Regions from separate parts of the Tsukamurella soli genome, predicted to be linked through region 2. Evidence: predicted binding sites of a transcription regulator. Region 2 holds the regulator's gene; the other holds the start of a gene.

Region 1 (14,754 bases), on a different contig from region 2:
TCGTCGAAGTCCACCAATCCGCTGGTCACCTGCAGGCCTCCCGTCTGCTCCATCGCCCACGCCCGGGCGTACGCCTGCCCGCTCCCACACCGGGCCCGCTACCCGCGCCCGACCGACGGCCGTGCGCGGCCACCCGCCGAGGTCAGGCGCGCACCACCGCGAGGATCCGCCCCGTGAGCGCCGCGACCTCGTCGGGCGTCGCCGCTTCGACGTTGAGCCGCAGCAACGGCTCGGTGTTCGACGCACGCAGGTTGAACCATGCGCCGGACGCCAACTCTACCGTCACACCGTCGAGCCGGTCGGTGCCTGCGATCTCGACGGCGAAGTCGGCCAGGACCGCCTCGGTGCGCTCGGTCTGGTCCGCCACGGTCGAGTTGATCTCGCCCGACGCGGCGTACCTGTCGTACCACGCCATCAGCTGCGACAGCGGCAGATCCTGCTCGCCGAGCGCGGCGAGGACGTGCAGTGCGGCGAGCATCCCGGAGTCGGCACCCCAGAAGTCGCGGAAGTAGTAGTGCGCCGAGTGCTCCCCGCCGAACACGGCGCCGGTCTCGGCCATCGTCGCCTTGATGAAGGAGTGGCCGACGCGGGTCCGGACGGGCGTGCCGCCGTTCTCGCGGATGATCTCGGGGACGGCCTTCGAGGTGATCAGGTTGTGGATCACGGTGGCGCCGGGGCTGCGCTTCAGCTCCCGCTCGGCCACCAGCGCGGTGACCGCCGACGGTGACACGGGCTCGCCGCGCTCGTCCACGACGAAGCAGCGGTCGGCGTCGCCGTCGAACGCGAGGCCGATGTCGGCGCCCTGCTCGACGACGAACCGCTGCAGGTCGACGAGGTTCTTGGGATCGAGCGGGTTGGCCTCGTGGTTCGGGAAGCTGCCGTCGAGCTCGAAGAACAGCGGGCGGATCGACAGCTGGCCGAGCGCGCCCAGCACCGTCGGAACGGTGTAGCCGCCCATGCCGTTGCCCGCGTCGACGGCCACAGTCAGCGCCCGGGTGCCGGAGAGATCGACCAGGCCGCGCAGGTACTCGCCGTACTCGGGCAGGACATCGCGTTCGCTCACGGCGCCGGGGGCGCCGTCGTACGCCGGGACCCCGTCGGCGACCTGCTGGGAGATGCGGGCCAGGCCGGTCTCCTGCCCCACGGGCTTGGCGCCCGCGCGGCACAGTTTGATGCCGTTGTAGGCGGCCGGGTTGTGCGACGCCGTGAACATCGCGCCGGGGCACTCGAGGATGCCGGACGCGAAGTACAGCTCGTCCGTGGATGCGAGGCCGATCGTGATCACGTCGAGCCCCTGGGCCTGCACTCCCTCCGCGAACGCGGCCGACAGGGCCGGCGAGGAGTCGCGCATGTCGTGGCCGATCACGACCCGTATCGCGCCCTCGCCGCGCATCAGCGCCGCGAAGGCGGCACCCACATCGCGCACGAACGGCTCGTCGAGCTGCTCACCGACGAGTCCTCGCACGTCGTATGCCTTGATGACCGCCTGCACCGACTCCAGTGATCGCACCGCGCCGCCCTCCCTGTTCGATCCGCTATCGCACATCAGCCGTCAAACAATAGCCAGTCCGGGCCGACAGCGGCGGGAGGGGCTCAGTCGACGGGGTCTGGCAGCACCCGCAGGTGCCCGCGCCGCGTGGGGGCGGCGTGCTTCGGCCCCTGCCGCGTCGGGGTCGCGGGACGGTCCGCCGGCGGCGCGACCCGGCCCGTACCGAACGGATTCGCCGCCGGCAGGGGATCGGTGTGGCGCCCGGAGGCAGACGGTGACGCGGAGACCGGGTTCGACACCGCCGCGGGGTCGGAATCCGAGAACGACGCCCGGCGGTCGCGGCCGACGGGCCGGATCCGGGGCAGACCGCCCGACGAGGTGGCGGCGGGCCGCTCCCGTTCGCGGACGGTGTCGGCGAGCGCGGTCAGGTCGTCGTCGAGCGCGTTGGCCCCGACGGCGGGCGCGCTGACCGCGGGGATGTTGCGCAGCATCTCCCAGCCGCGCGGCGCTGTCGTGCGGTTCGCGTGGAATTCGCAGAGGTCCCACGAGTGCGGCTCACTGGACGTCGCGAGCGGGCCGAGAACGGCGATGGATTCCCCATAGTCGAAGGTCAGCGTGGCCACAGCGTGGTTCCGACAGCCGGGACGGCAGCACTGACGGACGGGATTCACACCAAGCAGATTAACCTGCAGCCACCGCGTTTCCCGCATCGGACACACCGACGGTTGTCGCGCGGCGCCCGACCCCGGTCGCCGGGGAACTAGACTGGTGGCTCCGAACGACACGGCGAGGAGTGATGGACAACAGGCGACGCGCGATGCGCGACCGACGGGACCGCGGGATGCGGGCGCCGCTGATCCCACGCTCGGTACCCGCGTACCGCAGCCGCACCGACGAGTTCGACGAGGTGGTGCTGGACGCCTACGCCGAGATCGACTCGATGTGGCACTCCCGCCTGACGGAGCTGGACATCGCCGTCGACGACGTGCCGGGCATCCTGCCGAAGGACGAGACCGTGACGGTCTGGCCCGACGACGTGGTCGCCGACGGCCCCATCCCCCTGTCCCGCCTGATCCCACCGGGCATCGACAAGCGGGGCAACCACACCCGCGCGCGGCTGGTGCTGTTCCGGCGCCCACTGCTGAAGCGGGCGAAGTCGGACGCCGACCTGATGGAGCTGGTCACGGAGGTCCTGATCCGCCAGATCTCCGACTACCTCGGCGTAACCGAGGAGATCCTCACCGAGGGGCCCGAGGAGCGCTAGCCGGTCCGGCGCGAGGCCGGCGGTGTCGACCCGCACTCGATCCCCACCGTCCGTCGGTCCCCCCAGTGGGAATCCCGTTCCCGACCAAAGGTTCGACCGCCGATGGGGCGGGAGACCGGGAGACCGAAGGTTAGGGAGGACGTCGGGACGCGGGAAGGTACGGGCGGCATCGAGGTCCGGGCCACCCGAGCCACCGTCGCACCGTCGCCTCGCAAGAGCTCCGACATGCCCCGCCGCCGATCCCGTTCCCTACCGAGGATTCGACCCCTGATAGGGGCAGGTACCGGCGAGCGGGAGGACGCCGACCGTGGGATCGTAGGCGATACCGTCGTGGCCCGGCGGAGCGACTCACCGGCAGAGCGCGACCTCGCCTACGAAACCTCAAGCACTACAACCGAGTTCGTCGCGTCCGTACGCTACCTACACGGGCGGCGACGCAAGGTCAGATGATGCCGCGCTTGAGGCGCCGGCGCTCGCGCTCCGACAGCCCTCCCCAGATACCGAAGCGCTCATCCTTCGCGAGAGCGTATTCGAGACATTCGGACCTGACCTCGCAGCCGAGGCAGATGCGCTTCGCCTCGCGGGTCGAGCCCCCCTTCTCGGGGAAGAACGCCTCCGGATCCGTCTGCGCGCACAGCGCGCGGTCCTGCCACTCGTCTTCGACGGCGTCGAACAGCTCGTCGAATCCGGTGGCCACCAAGCTCAGGTGAGCGCGCCGATCCAGCCCCTGCGTCTCCGGGGTGTCACTGCGCCCTGCACCATCGGTGAAGTGTACGAACGGTTCACGATGCTCGTCGGATATCACCGTCCTGCCTCCCTCGTTCGTGTGCAGTCGTGTGGCGGTCGGATGATCGAGAATGTGTCGTCCACGGATCGCAAGATCGCGAATAACACGATTGTGATTACACACGTGAACAGCTTTCAGGTCAAGCCGGAGGGCAAATCCCCCGTATACCACCAGCCGACGGGAACAACGACCCTCGACACGAGCTGGACGTGTAACGCCCATCACACCCGCGCCTGCCGCCCGGTCGCCGGGAATCACCCGTCTCTCCCGACGCGGCCGCTCGGCTAGCCTGTTGCGGTGAAGGTGACTGTTCTGGTCGGAGGCGTGGGCGGCGCCAGATTCCTGCAGGGCGCACGTGAACGGTTCGGCGCCACCCCGTTTCCCGCCCGCGACGCCGACACCGTGGGACCGCACTCGGTGACCGCAGTCGTGAACGTCGGCGACGACGCCTGGATGCACGGCGTTCGCATCTGCCCCGACCTCGACACCTGCATGTACACGCTCGGCGGCGGCATCGACCTCGAGCGCGGCTGGGGGCGTACCGGCGAGACCTGGCACGCCAAGGAGGAACTCGCCGCGTACGGCGCCGACCCCGACTGGTTCGGCCTCGGCGACCGCGACCTCGCGACGCACCTGATCCGCACGCAGATGCTCGCCTCCGGCTATCCCCTGTCGGACGTCACGGCCGCGCTCTGCAACCGGTGGCAGCCGGGCGTGCGGCTGCTGCCCGCCTCCGACACCCGGCACGAGACGCACGTCGTGATCTCCGACGAGGCGGCAGGGGACGGGGCGAGCGAAGCGACGGGGGATGGACTCCGCAAGCGCGCAATCCACTTCGAGGAGTGGTGGGTCCGCTATCGAGCCGATGTGCCCACGTTCGGGTTCGTTCAGGTCGGGACCGGGCAGGGCGACTCCGACGGTGTCCACGCCGCAGGCGCCGGGCGGGCCCAGGCCGGCCCTGGCGTGCTCGAGGCGATCGCGGAGGCCGACGTCGTGTTCCTGGCACCGTCGAACCCGGTGGTGTCGGTGGGCGCGATCCTGTCCGTCGGTGGGATCCGCGCTGCGCTGCGCACCACCTCGGCGAAGGTCGTGGGCGTGTCGCCGGTGATCGGCGGCGCGCCGCTGCGCGGGATGGCCGACCGCTGCCTCGAGGTGATCGGCCTCCAGACGTCCGCTCAGGCGGTCGGCGAGTACTACGGGCCCCGGAGCGGCACCGGGCTGCTGGACGGCTGGCTGGTGGCCGAGGAGGACGCTTCAGTGGCCGTCGAGGGGCTGCCGGTGGCCGCTGTGCCGCTCCTGATGACCACGCCGACACATACCGCGGCGATGATCGACGCGGGGCTGGCGCTGGTGGGACTGGCATGACGGGCCGCTGCGCGCCGGTGGACCACGCGGCGACCCGGCTGGAGATCCTGCCCGTGACCGGCATCGGCGAGATCACCGCGGGCACCGATATCGCCGCAGTCGTCGCCGAGGCCGCGCCGTGGCTCGCCGACGGTGACGTGGTGGTGGCCACCAGCAAGATCTTCTCGAAGGCCGAGGGCCGCGTGCTGCCGGCACCGTCGGACCCCGAGCAGCGGGACGCACTGCGCCGCAGGCTGATCGCCGAGGAGTCCGTGCGCGTGTTGGCGACGCGGGGGCGCACGTGGATCACAGAGAACCGGCTCGGGATCGTGCAGGCCGCGTCGGGGGTGGATGCGTCCAACGTCGCGTCGGACACCGTCGCCCTGCTACCCGAGGACCCGGACGGCAGCGCCGCTGCCATGCGCGCCGGCCTGGCCGAGCGGCTGGGCGTGGACGTGGCCGTGCTGGTCACCGACACCATGGGCCGCGCGTGGCGCAACGGGCAGACGGACGCCGCGATCGGCGCCGCGGGGATGGCCGTGCTGCACGGCTACGCCGGCGCGACCGACGCGTACGGCAACGACCTCGTGGTCACGGAGATCGCCGTCGCCGACGAGCTGGCTGCCGCGGCGGACCTGGTCAAAGGCAAGCTCGGGCAGACCCCCGTGGCTGTGGTGCGCGGCTTCGCGGTGCGGCGGCCTGAGCCGGGTGACCCGGTGGCGACCGCTCGCGGGCTGGTCCGCCCGGGCGAGGATGATCTGTTCCACCTCGGGGTCGACGAGGCGCGCAGGCAGGCGCTGCTGCTGCGCCGTTCGGTACGGGAGTTCGCCGCGGAGCCGGTGCCGGCGGAGCTGGTCACCGACTCGGTCGCCGAGGCGCTGACCGCCCCCGCGCCGCATCACACACACCCGGTGCGGTTCGTGTGGGTCCGCGACGCCGCCCGCCGACGCGCGCTGCTCGACGCCATGCGCGCGCAGTGGGAGGCCGATCTCACGGGTGACGGCCGTACCCCCGAGTCCGTGGCGCGGCGGGTGGCCCGCGGGGGCCTGCTGTACGACGCCCCCGAGCTGATCCTGCCGTTCATGGTGCCCGACGGTGCCCACTCGTACCCGGACGCCGCGCGGACCGCGGCCGAGGAGACGATGTTCACGGTGGCCGTCGGGGCCGCTGTGCAGTCGCTGCTGGTGGCGCTCGCGGTGCGGGGCGTCGGCAGCTGCTGGATCGGGTCGACGATCTTCGCACCGGACGTGGTGCGCGACGTGCTCGACCTGCCCGCCGACTATCGCCCGGCGGGCGCTGTCGCCGTCGGCTACCCGCGCACTCCGGCCTCGCCGCGCGCGCCGCTGGCCCCCGGCGACATGCTGATCGAGAGGTAGCCCGGATGTCCTTCGTCACGCTGCACGCCTCCGCCATCGACGCCCTCGCGCGCTACGACGCCCGCACCGACTCCGACGACGCCCTTCGGCACACCATGCTGGCGTTCCTGGACGCGCAGCCGGACGGGTGCGCGCGGGCCAACGTGCCGGGCCACATCACCGCATCGGTGGTGCTGCTCAACGCCGACCGCACGCACGTGGTGCTCACGCACCACCCACGGGTCGGCGAGTGGCTGCAGCTGGGTGGGCACTGCGAGGACACGGATTCGACGGTGGCGGGCGCGGCCCTGCGGGAGGGCCGCGAGGAGTCGGGGCTCGACGACATCGCGGTCTCGGAGGATCTGCTGACCCTGCACACGCACCCGATCCGATGCTCGCTGGGCGTGCCGACGCGGCACCTGGACCTGCGATTCCTCGCCCTCACCCGCGAGCCCGGGCTGCCGGAGCTGATGGTCAGCGAGGAGTCGAACGACCTGCGCTGGTGGCCCGTCGACGCGCTGCCCGAGTCCGCCGAACGCACGACGGTGGCGCATCAGGTCCGCGCCGCACTGGCCCGGATCTGACGATGTGCCCTCCGGCTCGCTTCGTCGACCCGGAGCGGGAGCTCGACCGGTTGCGGGTGTAGCAACCTGTACGGCTGCACGGACTTCGAGCCGTCGGAGCTCGACTGAGCGGCGACGCGACGGGGCGGGCCCGACACCGTCGGACCCGCCCCGTCACCGTCTGATCAGCCGACCCGGAGGTTCTTCCCGACGGTGACGACACCGCCCGCGGACACGCTGAACCGCTGCCGCTCGCGTTCGAGGTCGACACCGATGATCTCGCCGCGCGCCACGGCGACGTTCTTGTCCAGGATCGCGTGCCGCACAACGGCGCCCGGCTCGATCCGCACGCCCGGCATGAGCACGCTGCCCTCGACGGTCGCGCCGTCGCCGATGTGCACGTTGGCACCGATCACCGAGTTGCGAACGGTCGCCGCCGACACGATGCTGCCCGCGCCCACCATCGACTCCTGCGCGAGGCCGCCCTTGGCGAACTTGGCGGGCGGCAGGTTCTCGTTCTCGCAGCGGATGGGCCACTGGCGGTTGTACAGGTTGAAGATCGGGTACACCGAGACGAGGTCCATGTGCGCCTCGTAGAACGCATCGATGGTGCCGACGTCGCGCCAGTACCCCGCGTCGCGCGGCGTCGCACCCGGCACCTCGTTGTCCTTGAAGTCGTAGACCGCCGCCTCGCCACGTTCGACCAGGGACGGGATGATGTCGCCGCCCATGTCGTGGTCGGAATCGGGGTTCTCCGCGTCGGCGGTGATCGTCTCGACCAGCGTCTTGGTCGAGAACACGTAGTTGCCCATCGACGCGAATGTCATCGTGGGGTCGTCGGCGGTGACCGGCGGCTCGGCGGGCTTCTCCAGGAACCGGGTGATCCGACCGGAGTCATCGGCGTCGATGCAGCCGAAAGCGCTCGCCTCGGCGCGCGGCACCCGGATGCCCGCCACCGTGACACCCGCGCCCGACGCGATGTGTGCCTCGACCATCTGCGACGGGTCCATCCGGTACACGTGGTCTGCGCCGAAGACCACGATGTAATCGGGTGCGTCGTCGTACACCAGGTTCATCGACTGGAAGATCGCGTCGGCGCTGCCCGTGTACCACCGCTTCCCGAGCCGCTGCTGCGCCGGCACGGGCGTGATGTACTCCCCCCGGAACCCGAACATCCGCCAGGTCTGGCTGATGTGCCGGTCCAGTGAGTGCGACTTGTACTGCGTCAGCACGCACAGGCGCTGATACCCGGCGTTCACCAGGTTCGACAGTACGAAGTCGATCAGTCGATACGACCCCCCGAACGGCACCGCGGGCTTCGCCCGGTCTGCTGTCAATGGATACAACCTCTTGCCCTCGCCACCGGCCAGGACCATCCCCAATACTCGCGGCTGGCTCTTCACGTGGACCACGCTAACCCGAAACGGCTCTGGACATCTCGCCTTGCCGCAATTCCTGCGGCCCTGCCCGCGACCGCCTAGCGTTATGCGCATGCGTGTGGCGATGATGACAAGGGAATATCCGCCGGAGGTCTACGGGGGCGCCGGCGTCCACGTGACCGAACTCGTGGCGCGGTTGCGCGCACTGTGCACCGTCGACGTGCACTGCATGGGCGTGCCCCGCCCCGACGAGCCGGACGTGATCGTGTCGACCCCGGATCCAGCACTGGCCGATGCCAATACGGCACTGTCGATGCTCTCGACGGACCTGCGGATGGCGGACGCGGCCGCCGGCGTCGACGTCGCGCACAGCCACACCTGGTACACGGGCCTCGCGGGCCACGTCGCCGCCGAGTTGTACGGCATCCCGCACGTGCTCACCGCACACTCCCTGGAACCACGCCGGCCGTGGAAGGCCGAGCAGCTGGGCGGCGGATACCGGCTCTCGTCCTGGATCGAGAAGAACGCGGTGGAGAACGCCGACGCCGTGATCGCGGTGAGCCGCGGCATGGGCGACGACGTCCTCGCCTGCTACCCGCGGCTCGATCCCTCGCGAGTGCACGTGGTGCGCAACGGCATCGACACCCAGCGGTGGCGGCCGGTGCCGACCTTCGGCCCCGACTCGCCGCTCACCCGGCTGGGCGTCGACCCGGACCGCCCGATCGTGGCGTTCGTCGGCCGCATCACGCGACAGAAGGGCGTGAAGCACCTCGTGGCGGCCGCGCACAGGTTTGCCCCCGAGATCCAGCTGGTGCTGTGCGCGGGTGCGCCGGACACCCCCGAGATCGCCGCCGAGACCGAGGCCGCGGTGGCGGCCCTGTCGCAGTCGCGCACCGGGGTGTTCTGGGTGCAGGACATGCTGCCGACCGAGCAGGTGCGAGAGATCCTCTCCGCCGCAGCGGTGTTCGTCTGTCCCTCGGTCTACGAGCCGCTCGGCATCGTGAACCTCGAGGCGATGGCGTGCGCCACCGCCGTCGTGGCCTCGGACGTGGGTGGCATCCCCGAGGTGGTCGCCGACGGCGTGACCGGCACGCTGGTGCACTACGACGAGGCCGACCCGGCCACGTTCGAGGCCGACCTGGCGGCAGGCGTCAACGCCTTGTGCTCGGATCCCGCGCGCGCCAAGGCATTCGGTGAGGCGGGTCGCATTCGCGCCACGGACGAGTTCTCCTGGGAATCGATCGCGCAACAGACCCTGGAGGTCTACCGGCAGGTGCTGAAGTAGGTCGGGCCCGGGCTTCCCGGTGCGGGAGGCGCATGTGGCCATGGGCCGTCGCTCGCAGTGCGCACTGATGACGCTCGTGCCCGAAACCCTTCGCACCCGCGGAACACCCCGATGATCCGCGAGCCCGATATCGACGTGTGAGCGGCGCGCCCCCACAGAATCGGCGTGGTGCGCCGCTCACGCGTCGATATCGGGCCGTTGCAGAATGCCGACAATCCCGGACAGGAACGCGGATATCGCCGAGCGGGCCGTAGGTTCCTGCCCACGCTGTGACCTCGGACCCACTGAGTGCCCGCTGGGCTGTCGGCGCCCATGTGTTAGGGGACACGCGATGGGGAGCAGGGCATTTCGTGGGCTGGAAGGGGACGGGCGATGACGGCGCGGCGGTCCGACGGACGACTGCGTGCCCGTGCGCCGACTCCTGGCAACCCGACACGACTTCTGCAACAACCCGACTTCGAGCGCACCGCCGACCCCAGGGCGATGTCGCGCCGGATCAGGCGCGGCGGAAAACGCTCACCTGACCCGACGCGGTGACGGCGACCGTCCCGTCGGGCCCGATCAGCCGAGCCGTCGCGGCGCGGCGCGCGTCGGGCGTGGTGTGGTGGGCACTGGGCCCCATCGCGACCAAGTCGTCGACGGCGTCGGCTGCCAGCTCCATGATCCAGTCCAGGCGCTGCCGATCGACCAGCTCGAAGTGGCGCCCCAGTGTCGCGTCCAGCCGCGCCACCTTGCCGTCCTCCACCGAGATCATGCCCAACGGGCCGACCAGCTCGCGCAGGTGCCGCGCCGTGGGCGTCAGCACGACGACCGCGCCGCCCGGCGCCAGCACGCGCGCGAACTCGGTCGCGTTGCGGGGCGCGAACACCGACAGCACGACGGCGACTGCGCCATCGGCTACGGGCAGGCGGTCCCAGCCGTTGGCGACCACCGCGCCCACCCGGGGATCGCGGCGCGCGAGCCGGCGCGCCGCCGGCTTGGACAGGTCCAGCCCGATGCCGACGGTGCCGGGCGCCGCGTCCAACGCGCGGAGCAGATAGCTCCCCTCCCCCGCGCCGCAGTCGAGCACCACGCCGCCACCGTCGACCGCCCCGGCCGTCGCGGCGGCGACCGCGTCGAGAAAGGCGTCGTAGTGCCCGGTGGCGAGGAAGCGGGCGCGGGCGGCGATCATGTCGGCGTCGTCGGCGACGACGGTGGCGCCCCGCCCGCCGAGCAGGCTCACGTAGCCCTGGCGGGCGATGTCGAACGGGTGGCCCGCTTCGCACAGAAGAGCGGCGGCGCCGTCCTCGGTATCCAGTTCGAGCGCGGAACCGCAGTGCGGGCAGGCGAGCGCAGACGTGACGGCTGCGAGGCCGGCCGGGCAGTCAACCACGCGGGCCCACCCGGAAACGAGACATCCCGCGCGAGCGAACTCGCGCGGGATGTAACGATGTAGGAAGAATCGTCACGTCAGGCCGTGACGCCACGCAGTTCCTCGCCGAGCGCGGCTGCTTCGTCCGCGGTGAGCTCCACCACGAGGCGTCCACCGCCCTCGAGCGGCACTCGCATCACGATGCCGCGCCCCTCCTTGGTTGCCTCCAGGGGGCCGTCCCCAGTACGTGGCTTCATCGCCGCCATCCGTTGCTCCCTTCAGATTCGCGCCCGACCACGCCCACCTCACGGTCCGCGCTGGTCGGCTGCCGTTACGATTCTAGCCCGTGCGGCCTGCGTAACGACGTCGTGTCCTCGACTGAAGGTTGAGAGTGGGCCCGGTGGGGCGGGAGCCGCGGCCCCGGCGGGGTCAGTGGGACGCCCGACCACCATCCGCCGCGGCGCCGTCGGGGAGCCCCGCAGCACCGTCGCGAACGCCAGCGGGGGTGTCGGAGACCGGCTCGGCCTCCCCCTCGGCGCGCGCCACCGCGACCTGCGCACGCAGGGCGTCGATCTCCAGAGCCATGCGTTCGAGCGCCCAGTCGACCTCGGCCGGCTTGTAGCCGCGGACCACCTGGGTGAACCGCAGGTCGCGCACATCGTCGGACGTGATGCCAGCGGCGGGCAGCACTGTGGGGGTCGCGTCGGCGGGCAGCGGCGGCGTGTCGTCGCCGCGGCCGAACACGACCACGACCACGCCGTACAGGATCGCGACCACGACCGCCATGCCGACGAGGTACAGCAGGATCACCATGCGACCCATAGTGCCAGCACGACGCCGCCCCGGGCGCATCGGCGTCCGGGGCGGTTCGTGGCAGTCCGGCCGGGGGTCAGCTGGCCTTGCGTACCTGCACCAACGAGTCCACCGGCGGCCGGTCCTCCAGCGAGACCTCTGACGTGACGGGCATGAACTGCCCCTCGACCAGCATGTACTGGGTGATCCCGGTGCCCGAGTCGGCGATGCCGCACCGGCCGAGCATGGTGCCCACGATCTGCCGGCTCATCACGCCGAGCTCGTGCAGCGGACGGTTGCGGTGCGTCCGGACGCCCAGGTTGACCTGGGCGATCCCGGCCACCCCGTAGCGGTCGTAGGCGTCGATCAGCAGCCCTATCTCGACGCCGTAGCCGGGCGCGAACGGCACCGACGACAGCAGTTCTCGGGTGCCCGCGTACTCGCCGCCCAACGGCTGCAGGATCGTTGTCAGCTCGGGCCGCAGCGCGGCCAGCATCGGCCGGGCCACCAGCTCGGTCACGCGTCCGCCGCCGGCGGGGTCCTCGGTGCCACCCACCTTGAGCGGCCGGCGGTAGAACGCCTTGGACAGCTGTACGCCCTCGCACAGCAGCAGCGGGCCGAGCAGCTTGGGCACGAACATCGGGTCGGGGTCGATCAGGTCGGAGTCGACGAACGCGATCAGGTCGCCGGTCGACGCCGCGACGCCGCGCCACAGCACCTCGCCCTTACCGGGAACCGGGGGCAGCCCGGGCACGGCCTCCTCGCGGGTGAAGACGGTGGCGCCCGCGCGGGCGGCCTCCGCCATGGTCCGGTCGGTCGACCCCGAGTCGAGGACGATCAGCTCGTCGACCAGCGTGCCCAGTAGCGGGCGGATCGACGCGACGACCGAGGCGACCGTCTCCTCCTCGTTGAGCGCGGGCAGCACCACCGACACGGTGCGCCCGCGCTTGGCGGCGACCAGGTCGTCCACGTTCCACTGCGGTCGTTCGTAGGTGCGGGTCATGAAGTTCATGCGAGTCCCCTAACCGTGCGGGACGGTGGTCGATGGCCGTCGATCGACGCCACCATCTCCACCACCCGACGCGTTGCGGCCACCTCGTGTACCCGGAACAGCCTGGCGCCCCCGTGGGCCGCCAGTGCCGTCGCGGCGAGGGTGCCTTCCACCCTGTCATCCAGGCCGACACCAAGAGTCTCCCCTATGAAGTCCTTGTTGCTCAGCGCCATGAGCACCGGCCAACCGGTCTTAACAAGAACGTCCACATCGCGTAACAGTGCGAGCCCGTGGTGGGTGTTTTTTCCGAAATCGTGGGTGGGGTCGATCACGATTCCGTCGGCCCGGACACCCGCCGCGAGCGCCCCGTCGGCGGCCCGGGAGAGGTGGTCGCGCACCTGCCCGACGATGTCGGGATAGCGCACGCGGTGCGGCCGCGTGCGCGGCTGGGCGCCGCCGGTGTGCGAACAGACGAGGCCGGCGCCGGTCGCCGCAGCCGCGCGCACGAGGTCCGGGTCGGCGCCGGCCCAGGTGTCGTTGACCAGGTCCGCACCGGCCTCCACGGCCTGCTCGGCGACGCTCGCACGCCACGTGTCCACGCTGATCAGCAGGCCGGGGTGGCGCCGCCGGATCTCGGCGATGAACGGGACGGTGCGGCGGATCTCCTCCTCGGCGTCCACCTCCTGCCCCGGCCCCGCCTTGACGCCCCCGACGTCGATCACGTCTGCGCCCTCGGCCACCGCGGCGTCGACACGCGCCAGCGCGGCGTCGCCGGAGAAGTACGAGCCGCGGTCGTAGAACGAGTCGGGGGTGCGGTTGACGATGGCCATCACGAGCGCCCGGTCCGTTGGGACCGGACGACCGCACAGCGTGGGGCGGGGCCGCAGCGACGGACCGGCGGCCGTCATCCTCGCTATGCCTTCACCGCGGTGGGCACCTTGCCTGCGACCAGCTCGGCGGGATACTCGGGATACGCCGCCACGTAGCCGTCGGTGCCACCGACGTAGACGTACAGCGGGTCGTCGCCGCTGTCGGCGAAGCCCTGCTTGCGCAGGTCGCCCTTGAGGGATTTGAACGTCGAGGTGTGCGCGAGCGAATCGACCAGCCGCACGTACAGCGGGACCGCGTACGACGGCAGGTGCTCGGCCACCTGCGCGCCCAGCGCGGCACCGTCGAACCGCTCGCCGCCGGCGAGCTGCACGGCCGCCATGCCGGCCTTGCCGTCTGCGCCCGGGATCGCGACGCCGTACACGATGGAGCCCTCCACCTGTGGCGATGCGCACAGAACGCTCTCGACCTCGGTGGTGGCCACGTTCTCGCCCTTCCACCGGAAGGTGTCGCCGAGGCGGTCGACGAAGGCGATGTGGAACCAGCCCTGATTGCACACCACGTCGCCGGTGTCGAACCACACGTCGCCGTCTGCGAAGGCGCCCCGCACCAGCTTCTTCTCGTTGGCGTCACCGTCGGTGTAGCCGTCGAAGGGGGCACCCTTGGTGATCTTGGTGAGCAGCAGGCCGTTCTCGCCCTTCTTCACGCGGCGGAGCCGGCCGGCGCTGTCGCGCAGCGGGCCGCCCGTGTCGACGTCGTAGGCGACCACGGCGTGCGGCAGCGGGCACAGTCCCACGGTGCCCTCGAAGTTGAAGACGTTCAGGAACGCGATGTTGGTCTCGCTGGCGGCGTAGAACTCCACCACCCGGTCGATCCCGAAGCGCCGCGTGAACTCCTGCCAGATCTCGGGCCGCATGCCGTTGCCGGTGATCGCCCGGATCGTGTTCGAGCGATCGGTGGGCTTGGGCGGCTGGTTGAGGAGGTATCGGCAGATCTCGCCGATGTAGATGAACATGGTGGCCGAGTTCTGCGCGGCCTCGTCCCAGAACCGCGACGCCGAGAACTTGCGGCCGATCGCCAGCGTGGCGCCGCTGACCAGCACCGATCCTAGCGCGACCAGCGCGGCGTTGTTGTGGTACAGCGGCAGCGCGCAGTACATGACGTCGTCTGAGCGCATGCGCACGCCGGTGGCACCGAAGCCCGACATGCCCTTCAGCCACCGGTAGTGCGTCATGATCGACGCCTTGGGCAGGCCCGTGGTGCCCGAGGTGAACACGTAGAACGCCCTGGTGCTCGCCGGCAAGGTCGCCGTGACCTCGGGGTCGA
Region 2 (14,754 bases):
ACAAGGAGATCGCCGAACCGAGGCGCGCAGGAGTCAGCGGTTCGCCCCGCTCCTCCCCGTAGACGATCTCCATGAGTGCCTGCGCGTCGCTGGCATGCAGCTCCTGCCAGGTCGCGTACACCCGACCGAGCTGGTTGTACGCGGCCCCATATGTTCGCAACTCCTCGATCAATCGATCCCGACACGAGCCGACATCGTCGACACCCGCGTTCGCCGCACCCCTGGGATTCTCCCTACCCATCGCGGCGTACCTCCCCTGCTCGTCCATCGATCACGCGTCCCAGCTAACACGCACGACGTTTGACAGGCTATCCACCCACCGATACCTTCACCATAAAGTAACTTCACCATGGAGGTATACGATGGGTGTCCCGTCCGACGTTCGACGATGGCTGGGTCTGATAGCGATCGCGCTCGGCGTGGCGATCGTGGTCGTGGACACCACGATCGTCAACGTGATCGTGCCGTCCATCATCGGCGATCTCGGAGTCGACTCCGCCCAGGCTCAATGGATCCAGGAGTCGTACGCGATCATCTTCGCGGCCCTGCTGCTCGTGGTGGGCCGCGCATCCGACATCCTCGGCGCGCGGCGGGTGTTCGTGACCGGGGTCGTGGTGTTCGGCTTGTCGAGCCTGCTGGCCGGGGTCGCCGCCGACGGGACCTACCTGATCCTCGCCCGCTTCATCCAGGGTGCCGGCGCGGCGCTCATCCTTCCTACCTCGCTGGCGTTGCTCAACGCCTCGTTCACCGGTAAGGCCCGCGGTCAGGCGTTCGCGGTTTGGGGCTCGACCATCGGAGCGGCAGCGGCGTTGGGGCCGCTACTCGGCGGATGGCTGTCGGAACACGTGTCGTGGCGATGGGCATTCGGAGTGAACATCCCGCTCACGCTGGTGATCCTGGTCGGTTCGTTCCTCTTTCTCGACCGTTCGGCGCCGCGCGGCGGGAAGGTGGACATCATCGGTGCGGTCCTGTCGGTGACGGGGCTCGGCCTCCTGGCCTTCGGGCTGATCGAGGGGCGGAACTACGGATGGGTGACCACCTCGTCCCCGGCGCGCATATTCGGCTACTCCTGGAGCAGCCGGATCTCACCCGTGCTCATCGCGTTCGTCCTCGCGGCGGCACTGCTCATGGCCTTCACGCTGCGCCAACGGGCCCTCACCAGGGGCGCGCGACCCGACTCGGCGCTGATGGACGTACGGCTCTTCTCCATCGGCTCGTTCCGCAGTGGCAACATCGCCACGCTGATCATCGGCGTCGGCGAGTTCGGGATCGTCGCGGTACTTCCGTTGTGGCTGCAGTTCACCCTGAACTATTCCGCCGTGACAGCCGGGCTCGCCCTCGTCCCGATAGCACTCGGCAGCTTCGTGGCCAGCGGCGCCAGCTTCGGGGCAGCCGAGAAGGTGTCACCCCTGAGCCTGGTACGGATCGGCCTGGCTCTGGAGGCGATCGGGCTCGCGGGACTCGCCCTCCTGGCCGCGACCGACAACCGGTTCTGGCATATCGGTCTGGTCCTCTTCGTCTACGGCGTCGGTGTCGGGTTCGCCACCGCCCAAGTCACCAACGTGGTGCTCGTGGACATCCCGGAGCTCAGCTCCGGGCAGGCGTCCGGGATCCAGAGCACGTTCCGCCAGCTGGGTTCCGCACTCGGGATCGCAGTGCTGACCACCACGTTCTTCAGCGCGCTCAGCTCCACATTGAACGGTCGTCTGCTCGCCGCCGGTACCCCGCCGGAGCGGGCCGGCGACCTCAGCAGGGCGGTCACCGCCAGCGCCGGAGCCGCGATCAAGGGGCTCGCACGCGACCCGCACACCGCGTCGGCCGCGTCGGCGGCACGCGACGCGATGACCCACAGCCTCACGATCTGCGGCGTCATCGCGACCGCATTCCTCCTCGTCGGGCTCGTGTCGACCGCGCTGATTCCCACCGGGCCGCGTGACCGTGACGTCGAGGGCGCTACTGCGCAGACGCAGTGAGCGCAGACGCAGTGAGCGAGGCGCGCTACGCGTCCAGCGCGCGCCGGGTGGCCGTGGCGATCTCGGAGATCTGCTCGTCGGTGGTGACGAACGCCGGTGAGTACTGCAGCGTGCCCAAGCCCGCCGCGCGGCCCGAGACCCCCTGCGCGCGCAGCTTCTTCACCATCGCCGCCGCCTCGGCCGGATCGTTCAGCTGTACGCCGGCCACCGCACCGACTCCGGCCCGGACCTCCTTGACCTTGGGGTGGTCGGCAAGCGGCCGCAGCTCGCGGGCGAGGGTGTCCTGCACACGCAGCGCGGCCTCGAGCAGGTTCTCGCGCTCGTAGATGTCGAGCACCGCCATCGCGGCGGCCGCCGCCGCGGCATGGCCGCCATACGTGTAGCCGTGGCGGAACCAGGCACCACCCGCGAAGAACGGCTCGGCCACGCGCGGAGCGACGAAGACGGCGCCCATCGGGACGTAACCGCTGGTGAGCCCCTTGGCGGTGGTCATCAGGTCGGGCTCGAGCTCGAACCGGCTGGAGGCGAACCACGCACCACCGATGCGGCCGAAGCCGGTGACCACCTCGTCGGCCACGAACAGGATGTCATGCTCGCGGCAGATCTCACGCACCTCGCGCAGGTACCCCTCGGGCGCCGGCATGATCCCGCCCGCCCCGATCACCGGCTCGGCGACGAACGCCGCGATCTGCCCGGCGCCGACCCGCTCGATCAGCCCCAGCAGCTCCTTGGCGTCGTCCCAGGCGACCGTCGCGGTGTCGTCGAACAGCACCCCGCCGTAACCGTCCGCGTTGGCGGGGATACCGCCGAGGCTCGTCCCGCCCACGTGCATTCCGTGGTACGCGTTGGTGCGCCCCACGATGAGTTTCTTCTCCGGCTTGCCGACCTCGACCCAGTACCGCCGGGCCAGCTTGATGGCGGTGTCGACGGAGTCCGACCCGCCGGAGGTGAAGAACACCTTGCTGTCCGGCACGGGCGCGAGGTCACGCAGCCGGTCGGCGAGGGCGACGGTGATGTCGGTCGCCATGTCGCCGAAGCCGCTGACGTGCGCGACCTTGAGCAGCTGGTCGCGCACCGCGTTCGTCACCTCGGCGCGGCCGTGGCCCACGTTGGTGAACCATAGACCCGCGGTCGCATCCAGGTACCGGTTACCGTCGGTGTCCCAGATGTACGAGTCCTCACCCCGTGCGACGACGAACGCCCCGTCCCGTTCGACCGCACCCATGTCTGCGAAACCGTGCCACAACGCTGAGGAAGTCATGGGAGATAAACTAGAGCAAGTGAGACCGGACCCGACCAGCGCGCCCCCCGCCGCGCAGACCGTAACACCCACGAAACGGGAGCTGTTGCGCGAGCTGGGCACCCGCGAAGCGCCGGCGGTCACGATCCGCGATCACGCCCGGCTGTCCGCCCGGCTCAGGCGCGCCGATGCCAAGCAACTCCCCCGGCTCGCCGACGAGATCCGCAGCGCGCAGGCCCGCCTCGCGGCGCGGGCCGCGGCGATCCCGACGATCGACTACCCGGAGGAGCTGCCGGTCAGCGCCCGGCGGGATGAGATCAAGAAGGCGATCGCGGAGAACCAGGTGGTGATCCTGGCGGGTGAGACGGGGTCCGGCAAGACGACGCAGCTGCCCAAGATCTGCCTCGAGCTCGGCCGCGGTGTGCGCGGCATGATCGGCCATACGCAGCCTCGCCGTCTCGCAGCGCGCAGCGTCGCAGAGCGGATCGCCGAGGAGACGCGGACGGAGCTGGGCGACACCGTCGGCTACGCGGTCCGGTTCACCGACCGGGTGGGGCCCACCACCGCGGTGAAGCTGATGACGGACGGCATCCTCCTGCGTGAGCTCACCCGCGATCGGCTGCTGCGCGACTACGACACCCTGATCATCGACGAGGCGCACGAACGCAGCCTCAACATCGATTTCATTCTGGGTTATCTGCGGCAGATCCTGCCGCGCCGGCCCGACCTCAAGGTGATCGTGACCTCGGCGACGATCGAACCCGAGCGCTTCGCCGTGCACTTCGCCGCGCCGGACGGGACACCCGCCCCCGTGATCGAGGTGAGTGGCCGGACGTACCCCGTCGAGGTCCGGTACCGGCCGCTCGACGAGTACGCGGGTCCCGGTGACGACGATGACACGGCTCGCGAGCCGCGCGACCAGGTGACCGCGATCTGCGACGCGGTGGACGAGCTGGCTCGGGAGGCCCCCGGCGATGTGCTGGTGTTCCTGTCCGGCGAGCGCGAGATCCGCGACACCGCCGACGCGCTGTCCGCCCGCCTGCGGCCCGACGTGGAGATCCTCCCCCTGTATGCCCGTCTCTCCGCCGCTGAGCAGCACCGCGTGTTCACGCCGCACGCGGGGCGCCGGATCGTGCTGTCCACCAACGTCGCCGAGACCTCGTTGACGGTGCCGGGCATCAAATATGTGGTCGATCCCGGGACGGCGCGCATCTCCCGGTACTCCGTACGGACCAAGGTGCAGCGCCTGCCGATCGAGCCGATCTCGCAGGCGTCGGCGCGGCAGCGCTCCGGCCGTTGCGGGCGCACCTCAGACGGCATCGCGATCCGGCTCTACGCCGAGGACGACTTCGAGGCACGTCCCGCGTTCACCGACCCGGAGATCCTGCGCACCAATCTGGCGTCGGTGATCCTGTCGATGACGTCGCTCGGCCTGGGCGACGTAGCGGCGTTCCCGTTCGTGCAGCCGCCCGACCCACGGGCGGTGCGTGACGGTGTCGCGCTGCTCGAGGAGCTCGGGGCCCTCGCAGACGCCGACGCCGCGCACCGTTCGCTGACCCCCATCGGGCGCCAGCTGGCCGACCTGCCCGTGGACCCGCGGCTCGCGCGCATGCTGGTCGCCGCCCGCGAGGCAGGGTGCCTGCCGGAGGTGCTGGTCATCGTCGCCGGGCTGTCGATCCAGGACGTGCGAGAGCGGCCCAGCGAGTATCGCCAGGCCGCCGACGAGAAGCACGCCCGGTTCGCGGACCCCGCATCGGACTTCCTCGCGTACGTGAATCTGTGGCGCTACCTCCGCGAGCGTCGGAACGAGCTCAGCTCCAGCGCGTTCCGACGCACGTGCCAGCGGGAGTTCCTGCATTACGTGCGCATCCGGGAGTGGCAGGACCTGCAGGGACAGCTGCGCCAGATCTGCCGGGATCTCGGGTGGACGGTGCCGGAGCTGCCCGAGCCCGATGCCGGCGCCCGCCTGGACGACATCCATCAGGCGCTGCTCGCCGGGCTGCTGTCGCACATCGGTCTGCGCGAGGGCGAGTCCCGCGAGTTCCTCGGGGCGCGGGGCGCGAAGTTCCTGGTGTTCCCCGGTTCGGCGCTGTATCGCAAGCCGCCGCGATTCGTGATGGCGGCCGAGCTGGTGGAGACGTCGCGGCTGTTCGCGCGGACGGTGGGACGCATCGAGCCGGAGTGGGCCGAGAAGATCGCGGGCCCGCTCGCGAAGCACCACTACTCGCAGCCGCACTGGTCGACCAAGCGGGAGGCGGTCCTCGCGCAGGAGCGCGTCACGCTGTACGGCGTCCCACTGATCGCCGATCGAACGGTGAACTACGGGTCGATCGACCCCGTGCTCTCGCGCGACCTGTTCCTGCGGCACGCATTGGTCCAGGGCGAATGGCGCACGCGCCACGCGTTCTTCGCACGCAACCGGGCGCTGCTCGAGGACGCCGAGTACCTCGAGGACAAGGCGCGGCGGCGCGACATCGTGGTCGACGAGGACGCGCTGTACGACTTCTACGAGCGGCGCGTGCCCGACGACATCGTGTCGGCGGCGCACTTCGACCGCTGGTGGAAGAAGGCGGGCCGCGCGGACCCGGCGCTGCTGGACTTCACCGAGGAGACCGTCCTCACCGACAACGCCGACGACGTGACCGCGGAGGCGTACCCGACGGCGTGGTTGCAGGGGCGCATCGAGGTCCCGCTGAAGTACCGGTTCGAGCCGGGGGCCGCGGACGACGGGGTCACCGCCGAGATCCCGGTCCGCGACCTCGCGTCGGTGCGGGCGGACGGGTTCGACTGGCTGGTACCCGCGATGCGCGACGAGCTCGCCACCGGACTGATCAAGACGCTGCCCAAGCAACTGCGGCGCGAGGTGGTACCGGCGCCCGACTTCGCTGCCGCCGCGATGGCACGACTCGCGGCGCGCAGCGAGCCGCTGGCCGACGGTCTCGCGCGCGAGCTGACACAGCTGTCCGGGACAGTGATTCGGCCGGGGGACTTCCGGCCCGCCGAGCTCCCCGAGCACCTGCGGGTCACGTTCCGGGTGGTGGACGAGAGGGGCAAGGTCCTCGCCGAGGGCAAGGACCTCGACGCACTCAAGCGCAGGCTGGGCCGGGAGGTCCAGAAGGATCTGTCACGGCGGACGTCGAGATTCGAACGGCCACCCGCCACCACGTGGACCGCCGAGACCCTCGGCGACGTCCCGCGCCGGGTGGAGACACAGGTCGACGGGCGGACGGTCGAGGGGTTCGGCGCGCTGTACGCCACCGCCGACGGTGCCGGCGTGCGCATCGTGGCCACCGAGGCCGCGCAGCGCGCGTCGACCGCTGCCGGGCTGGACCGGCTGCTCGAGGTCGCTCTGCCCGCCGCCCCGAAATCGGCACTCCGCACACTCGGGCCCAAGCAGCGGATCGCCCTGTCGCAGGGCCCGTACCGGACGCCCGAGGAGCTCCTCGCCGACTGCCGCCGACGCGCGATCACCGACCTACGTGCCACCGCGCCACTCGCGTGGACGCCCGCCGAGTTCACCGAGCTCGCCGCGACCGTCCGCGCGCGACTAGGCGAGACGCAGCTCGAGTACCTCACGTGCGCGGCTGACGCGATCGCCGCGGCCACCGACGCGCGGGGCCGCATCGCCTCGATCAAGAACGGCGCACCCGCCCGCGACGCTGCCGACGATGTCGCCGAACAGCTCGACAGCCTGCTACTGCCGGGGTTCGTCGCCGCCACCGCGGGGACACACCTGCGGCGGATGCCGAGGTACGCACGCGGGGCCGACCTGCGCCTCGCCGCACTCCCGGGGTCGCTCGATCGCGACGACCGCGGCCTCGTCGTACTCGACCGGATCTACGCAGCGCTCGGGGCCCGCCTCGACGCCCTACCCGAGAGCCGCCGCGACGCCCTGCACGAGCACGTGCACTGGCTGATCGAGGAGCTGCGCATCAGCCTGTTCGCCCAGTCGCTCGGCACCGCCGGATCGGTGTCGGAGAAACGCATCCTGGCGGTGATCGCCGAGGCCGCCTGAGTGTGGCCCCGCACCGCCTCGAACTGCCCCTCGTCAGGCTCGGGTGGCGCGGTTCGCGCGATCGCGCTGAAGCGCCTGGATAGCCGCCTCGAAGTCCTCGATCGTGGTGAAGTCCTGGTAGACCGACGCGAACCGCAGATACGCGACCTCGTCGAGGTCCCGCAGCGGACCGAGAATCGCGAGCCCCACCTCGTGGGACGGGACCTCCGCTGCGCCGCTCGACCGCACCGCGTCCTCCACCTGCTGCGCGAGGCGCTGCAACGCCGCCTCCGAGACGTCGCGTCCCTGGCACGCACGGCGTACGCCCTTCATCACCTTCTCGCGGCTGAACGGCTCGGTGACGCCGTTACGTTTCACCACTGCCAGGACCGCGCTCTCGACCGTCGTGAACCGGCGCCCGCAGTTCGCACACGAACGGCGGCGGCGGATCCCCTGACCGTCGTCGAACACGCGGGAATCGACCACACGGGTGTCCTCGTTCCTGCAAAACGGACAATGCATGCGCTCACCCTCACCGTCGGCCTCGGGCCGCCGCCGGTGCGGCACCACGGCGGTGGCACGGCGCGGGCCGAGTGTCGGGCTCGAGGATACTCGCCCCGGAAACGGTAGGACCGTCGAGCAATCCGCGTGCGCGGTACCGACGACGAGCTGTAGACGACGCTCCCCGACCGGGCGCACGCCTGCCGCGACCCGGCCTCCGAACCATCCCATGCCTCGTGCCTCCGTCATCTCTGTTCTCCCGTCTGCTCGGATCGGACCTAGTACCGCGGGACGACGAGCGTCTGGCCGGCGATGACGTGACCGTCGGCGATACCGTTGATCTCGGCGATCTCCTGCGCGACGGCCGACGCCGGGTGCCCGCCGGCCACAGCGCGGGCGACGTCGGGGAGCGTCTCGCCCGCGCGCACCGTCACGAGCGACGTCTGGTCACGGATCGCGGGGTCCGCTGCGGCGACCTGCCCCCGCGCCACCGTCTCGCCCGCACCGGCCAGGCCCGCGAGACCCACCAGTCCGAGCGCGAGCAGCAGTGCCGCAACGCCGACCGTCACGCACACCCGCACCGAAGGCTGCCCGCGGCGCGCACATCCGCCCGCCCGCGATACCCGCCGCCGCTGCCGTGCGCGCCGCTCAGCCGAGCGTGCCAGCCGTTCGACTCGAACTCCGCGCTCGGCTCGCCAACCCGCGATCGCGGCATCCCGATCGCACCGGTCAGGCGTTCGACCTGTCTCGACGGACAGCTGTTTCGCACCGGTGGACGAAGACACGGTGCCGACAGCTTCCCCACGACGGGACTGCTCTGCCCGCGCTTGCGCCAGGCGCGGGGACATCGCCCGGCTCCGTGCGGGGGCACGGCGCGGATCCCTCAGCGGAAGATCATTGATGTGCTCCTGAACTGCAGCGATGCCGGTGCGATCGATGGTGGTGGTCATGCTCGTCCTCCTGCCGGATGGGTGGTTCCTTGCGGTCATGCAGTCGTTCTACCCGCACCCACCGACAAGTTTCGGTGGACCGCTCGACCGCTACCGCGAACCCGGATGCGATCTCGCCCCGATGTTCGAAGGAATGTCTGTTCGATATCTACCACAGGTCGAGGGTTTCCGGAAGACACGCGCGGAAATTTCTCGAACAGATGTTTGTCACGGTCCGGATGTTCGGCTACAGTGAGATCGACAGCACAGGGGTGTGAGACCGCGAGAAGGTGGCCCTCAAGCCCAGGACATGCGACCCAAGAGGAGGGGAATCCCATGCAGGACGGGGAGGACGACGTGAGCGAGATCGAGACCCCGAAGCAGCGGTATCGAGGCGGCCGCCGCGCGGTCGACGCCGACGGACCGGTGTCCGAGGACCACCTGACCCGCCGGCAGAAGCAGGTGCTCACCGTGATCCGCAAGTCGGTCCGCGAGCGCGGCTACCCGCCGAGCATCCGCGAGATCGGTGATGCCGTCGGTCTCACGTCGACGTCGTCCGTCGCGCACCAGCTGCGCACGCTCGAGCGGCTCGGCTTCCTGCAGCGCGATGCCAACCGTCCGCGGGCGGTGAACGTCCACGGCGCCGAGGAACGCACCGCCAAGGTGATCCAGAAGGTGATGGAGGACGACACCCGGATGCCGGAGCCGGCATTCGTGCCCGTGCTCGGCCGGATCGCCGCGGGGGGGCCCATTCTCGCCGAAGAGGCGGTCGAGGAGATCTTCCCGTTGCCGCGCGAGCTCGTCGGCGAGGGGTCGCTGTTCCTGCTCAGGGTGGTCGGCGAGTCGATGGTCGACGCCGCGATCTGCGACGGCGACTGGGTCGTCGTACGCCAGCAGTCGGTGGCGGACAACGGCGACATCGTGGCCGCCATGCTCGACGGCGAGGCCACGGTGAAGACCTTCCGGCGCACGGGGCGGGACGTGTGGCTGATGCCGCACAACCCGGCGTTCGATCCGATCCACGGCAACGATGCGGTGATCCTCGGCAAGATCGTGGCGGTCATGCGCCGGATCTGACCGGGCCTTGTCCGGTGGCCCGTAGCGCGGCGCGTCGGATCACCCGCCGTGCGCCGTGGCCGCCCACCCCCGAGGTGACCACGCACGCCGCGGCGCCGAGCACAAGCCCGACGACGGCGCCGAGGCTGGGGCGGGTACCGAACATGGCGTACGTCATGAGCGCGGTCACCGACGGAATCACCGCGAAGACCGACGCCGCCGCGACCGCTCCCGCCTGGGCGATCGCGCGGACGTAGAGGGTGGTCGCGACCAGCGAGCTGAGCACGACCATCGCGGCGAGGACCTCGACGGCGCGGACAGGGTGCGGCACCGCCAGGCCGGTCGCGATCGCAGCAATCCCGGCCGGTAGCGCGGAGGACATGAGGCCGACAGCGTTGAGGGTGATCGGGTCCGCCCCACGGCAGAACCGCTGCTGGTAGAGGCCGCCGGAGACCAGGCCGGCGAGCCCGAGCAGCGTGAAGCCGATACCGGCGCCGGCATGAGTGAGGTGGCCGACCGCCGACCAGCAGGCCGCCACGACGGCGGCGAGACCGAGGGCAGCTGCGACCACCTTACGGCCGGTCAGCTTCTCCGCCAACGTGATCCGCGCAGCGAGGGTGGTGACTACCGGGTTCACGGCGATCACGAGCGCCGCGACGGCCGGGGGGACTCCCGCGGTGAGTCCGAGGTACAGCCCCATGAACTGGCCGGCCTGGCCCAGCAGGCCGGCGACCACGGCATGCCGGAGCGCCGCTCCGCACGGCCACCGCCGCCCCGTCGCCCGCACCACGACGGCCATCGCGATGCCGGACAGGCCGAATCGTAGGAACACCAGCAGCATCGGGCTCATCGCGGCGACCCCTAATGCGCCGAGCGGGTAGCCGAATGCCCACAGCAGGATGAGCGGGACTGCGACGACAGGTGAAAGTCTCATGCCCCGATCGTGTCGCCCGATCCCGCTGTCGTCCAACGACGATCTGCGATCACGATCAATCGCGGATATCAATCGATCGAATCGGTACATCGGTCGCTCCGATGGGTGATACTGGTGGCTGTGAGCGATCCCGTGCTCGATATCCTCCCCCTGCGCAGCGTCGTGGCTGTGGCCCGCTGCGGCGGCGTGCACCGCGCCGCGGCGACTCTGCACCTGACCCAGTCCACGGTGAGCGCGCACCTGCGCCGGATCGAGAAGGAGACCGGAGCGGCGGTCGTGGCCAAGGCGGGGCGCGGTATCCGGTTCACCGAGCACGGCGAGCGCCTGCTCGCCGCTGCGGAGCGGATCCTGGCCGCACACGACGAGGCCGTGAGCACGCTTGTTGCACCGTCACGCAAGACGCTCGTCGTGGCCACCATCGAGCACGGTGCCGACCACCTGATCCCAGTGCTCAGCAACCTGCTCAGCGAACTGCCCGGCGGCTACAGCGCGCAGTTCCGCCTGGACCGCAGCGCGTACGTCGCCGACGCGATCGGCGCGGGGGCGGCGGACGTGGCGGTGTTCCTCGCACCCGCCGGGCATCCGGATGCGGTGGGGACGCTACCGCTGTGCTGGTACGCCGCAAAGGATTTCGTCGCCGGTGCCGGCCCGTTGCCCATCATCGTCTTCGACGCGCCGTGCGTGCTCCGCGCGCCCGCCACGGGCGCGGCGCACGCTCTGCCCGGCGGTGCCACTGTGGTCGCCGAGGCGGCCAACCTCGCAGGACTGTACGCGGCCACACGGTCGGGCCTAGGCGTGACGCTGCTGCCCGAGATCGACGCCGTCGACGGGATACGCCCCATGGACGGACTTCCGGCACCCGCACCACTGGCGCTGGCCGTGTCGTTCTCGGAGCGGGTGCCCGAGCGGGTCCGGCGCGCCGTCCGCCGGGACGTGGCAGCCCTCGCCGAGCCCTGACGCCGGCACCTCTACCCACGGCGCAGCTTCGTCAGACGGCGAACGGCTCCAGCGCACCGGCTACAGCACTGGGGACCCGCGCGGTGACTCGCGTGCCGTCGGGCTCGTGCTCGGTGGACACCACGGCCCCCGCGGCGTGCAGCCGCGCGAGTACGTCGCCGCGGTCGTAGGGCACGCGGATCACCACGTCCACGTCGTCGGCGGTCAGCAACTCGGTCATGCGCGCACGCAGCGCGTCGATGCCGTCACCCGTCTGGGCCGAGACGAACACCGCGTCGGGCAGAGCGTGCCGCAGCTGGGTGAGCACTGTCGGGTCGGCGGCATCGATCTTGTTGATCACGAGCAGCTCGCGAGGCAGGGCGTGGTCCTGCTCACCGGCGACGTCGCGGAGCACCTCGCGGACCGCGGCGATCTGCTGCTCGGGCATCGGGTCGGAGCCGTCCACCACATGCAGCAGCAGGTCGGCGTCCACGACCTCCTCGAGCGTCGACCGGAACGCCTCGACCAGCTGCGTGGGCAGGTGCCGCACGAAGCCGACGGTGTCGGTGAACACCACGTCGCGGCCGTCGTCGAGGCGCGCCTGGCGGGTGGTGGGGTCGAGGGTCGCGAACAGCGCGTTCTGGACCAGCACCCCGGCGTCCGTGAGCGCGTTGAGCAGGCTCGACTTGCCGGCGTTGGTGTATCCGGCGATGGCGACGGCGGGCACCCGGTTGCGGCGCCGCTGGCCGCGCTTGGTCTCGCGCGCCTGCTTCATGCCGCGGATCTCCTTGCGCAGCTTGGCCATCCGCTCACGGATCCGGCGTCGGTCGGTCTCGATCTTGGTCTCGCCGGGCCCGCGCAGGCCCACGCCGCCGTTGCTGCCAGCGCGGCCGCCGGCCTGCCGCGACAGCGCCTCGCCCCAACCACGCAGCCGGGGCAGCATGTACTCCATCTGCGCCAGGGTGACCTGCGCCTTACCCTCCCGCGACGTGGCGTGTTGGGCGAAGATGTCGAGGATCAACGCGGTTCGATCGATCACTTTGACCCGCACGACCTTCTCCAGGGCGTTCAGCTGCGCCGGCGTCAACTCGCCATCGCAGATCACGGTGTCTGCGCCCGTCGCGAGCACGACCTCGCGCAGCTCGTGTGCCTTACCCGAACCGATGTAGGTGGACGGGTCGGGCCGGTCGCGGCGCTGGATCAGGCCGTCCAGGACGATCGACCCGGCGGTCTCCGCGAGCGCGGCGAGCTCTGCCAGCGAGGAGTCCGCCTGCGCCGCGGATCCCTCGGTCCAGACGCCGACCAGCACGACCTGTTCGAGGCGCAGCTGCCGGTACTCGACCTCCGTGACGTCGTCGAGTTCGGTGGACAGGCCGCCTACACGGCGCAGCGAGGACCTCTCTTCGAGCTGCAGCTCGCCGATGGTCGGCGCGGACTCCGCGGGCTCCCAGCCCAGCGGGTCGATGCGGTGTACAGCAGGTACGGAGTCCGCCGTTGCGGCGGTGTGTGCTTCAGTCATTCTGACGACCAGTGTGGCACGACCCGGCGCCGCAGGTCATCTCGATTTCCCCGGCGGGCACCGAACCGGCGTCATGCCTGGTGGCGCACCAGACCTGCGGCGCGGATGGTGCCTGCCGCGACCAAGCGGCTGGGCCCGCGCAGCGCGGCACCGTCCGGCCCGACGGTGACGGTGACCTCGCCACCCGGCACGCACACCTCGACGACCCCCTCGGCCCGCCCGGCCGCCCGCAGCGCCGCGACGGCAGCGGCGACGGTCCCGGTGCCGCACGACCGCGTCTCCCCTGATCCCCGCTCGTGCACCCGCATCCGGACGGACCCACCGAATCGATGCCCGGTCGCCCTGTTCGCGCCGGTGAGCTCGGTGAGGATCTCGACGTTGGTCCCCGCAGGGAACATCGCGGTGTCGAACGACGGCGGAGCGGCCACGTCGAGGTCCGCCAGCTCCTGCTCGGTGAGTCCCGGGACCACGCACGCGAGGTGCGGATTGCCCACGTCGACGGCGATGCCCGCGAACTCCCGGCCGCCGACGGTGGCGGTGGACTCACCGAACACCCGCGCGCGTCCCATGTCGACCTCGACGTCGGCAGCGGCGGTGTCGGCCGCGTGTACCACCACCCGTCGTCCCCCGGCGCGCGAGCCCACCGTGAACTCGCGGTAGGGCTGCAGCCCCGACGTGACGAGGTAGTGCGCGAACACCCGGACGCCGTTGCCACACATCTCGGCGATCGACCCGTCGGCGTTCCGGTAGTCCATGAACCAGTCCTCGGGCCCCACCCCCGCGGGCGCCGCAGCCAGCACACCGGCGTCGACGAGCTCGGCCGTCCGGGCGACGCGCAGGACCCCGTCGGCGCCGATGCCCGCACGCCGGTCGCACAGGGCCGCGACGAGGGTCCCGGTCAGGTCGATGTCCACCCCGGTGTCGGGCAGGATCACGAAGTCGTTCTCGGTGCCGTGTCCCTTGACGAAGTCCGTCGGTTCGCCGCTCATCCGGCCGAGTCTAGCGATCCACGTACGCAGCCAGCGCCGCAGCGGCGACGTCGGGCCGAGCCGCGTCGAGCCACACGACCCGGTGGTCGCGGCGGAACCACGAGCGCTGCCGCCGCACGTACCGGCGGGTGCCCACGAAGGTCGACTCGCGGGCCTCGTCGAGTGTGCAGCGGCCGTCGAGCAGGTCGAGGATCTGGGCGTAGCCGATGGCGCGGGACGCGGTCACCCCCTCGCGCAGTCCGCGGCCGACCAACCCCGTCACCTCCTCGACGAGGCCCGCCGCGAACATCAGATCGGTGCGACGCGCGATCCGCTCGTCGAGTTCGCCGGTGTCCCGGTCGAGCGCGACGACCGCTGTGTCCCAGCGGGGCGCCCCGATCCGGGGCGCCGATGCGGCGAACGGTTCGCCGGTCAGCGTGACCACCTCGAGTGCGCGGACGATGCGCCGCCCGTCGGCGGGTCCGATGGCCGCCGCCGCAGCCGGATCGACCGCCGCCAGCTCGACGTGCAGCGCCGCCGGACCGATCTCGGCAAGTCGGGCCTCGAAACGCCCACGGACCTGCGGATCCGTGGCGGGGAACCGCCAATCGTCGAGCAGAGCCTGGTAGTACATCATCGACCCGCCGACGATGACCGGCGTACGCCCGGCGGCCCGCAGGCGCTCCACATCGGCGCGGGCCCGC

Evidence for each region. The regulator LexA, encoded in region 2, represses DNA repair genes until DNA is damaged. The targets are predictions, from matches to a motif close to CGAACANNTGTTCG.
Region 1: a site for LexA is predicted at 3,594-3,607, ahead of cofD (2-phospho-L-lactate transferase). Genes of this name have one in related genera too.

What each region holds. Positions count from the first base shown of each region.
Region 1 is NZ_BAABFR010000073.1:10,990-25,743, reverse strand. Features, by position in the region: partial or broken gene ABD908_RS19060 (TobH protein) at 1-53, opposite strand, end outside; gene ABD908_RS19055 (phosphomannomutase/phosphoglucomutase) at 143-1,546, opposite strand; gene ABD908_RS19050 (DUF3499 domain-containing protein) at 1,594-2,160, opposite strand; gene ABD908_RS19045 (metallopeptidase family protein) at 2,286-2,753, shown strand; gene ABD908_RS19040 (WhiB family transcriptional regulator) at 3,196-3,459, opposite strand; gene cofD (2-phospho-L-lactate transferase) at 3,838-4,905, shown strand; gene ABD908_RS19030 (coenzyme F420-0:L-glutamate ligase) at 4,902-6,260, shown strand; gene ABD908_RS19025 (NUDIX hydrolase) at 6,266-6,823, shown strand; gene glgC (glucose-1-phosphate adenylyltransferase) at 6,988-8,205, opposite strand; gene glgA (glycogen synthase) at 8,294-9,466, shown strand; gene ABD908_RS19010 (putative RNA methyltransferase) at 9,963-10,838, opposite strand; gene ABD908_RS19005 (DUF3117 domain-containing protein) at 10,916-11,083, opposite strand; gene ABD908_RS19000 (DivIVA domain-containing protein) at 11,247-11,630, opposite strand; gene ABD908_RS18995 (glucosyl-3-phosphoglycerate synthase) at 11,707-12,621, opposite strand; gene folP (dihydropteroate synthase) at 12,618-13,508, opposite strand; gene ABD908_RS18985 (long-chain-acyl-CoA synthetase) at 13,514-14,754, opposite strand, start outside.
Region 2 is NZ_BAABFR010000031.1:8,972-23,725, forward strand. Features, by position in the region: gene ABD908_RS11690 (MarR family winged helix-turn-helix transcriptional regulator) at 1-241, opposite strand, end outside; gene ABD908_RS11695 (DHA2 family efflux MFS transporter permease subunit) at 363-1,973, shown strand; gene ABD908_RS11700 (aminotransferase family protein) at 1,999-3,234, opposite strand; gene hrpA (ATP-dependent RNA helicase HrpA) at 3,233-7,228, shown strand; gene nrdR (transcriptional regulator NrdR) at 7,262-7,729, opposite strand; gene ABD908_RS11715 (LysM peptidoglycan-binding domain-containing protein) at 7,987-8,277, opposite strand; gene lexA (transcriptional repressor LexA) at 8,974-9,714, shown strand; gene ABD908_RS11725 (DMT family transporter) at 9,698-10,627, opposite strand; gene ABD908_RS11730 (LysR family transcriptional regulator) at 10,748-11,584, shown strand; gene hflX (GTPase HflX) at 11,616-13,082, opposite strand; gene dapF (diaminopimelate epimerase) at 13,154-14,071, opposite strand; gene miaA (tRNA (adenosine(37)-N6)-dimethylallyltransferase MiaA) at 14,082-14,754, opposite strand, start outside.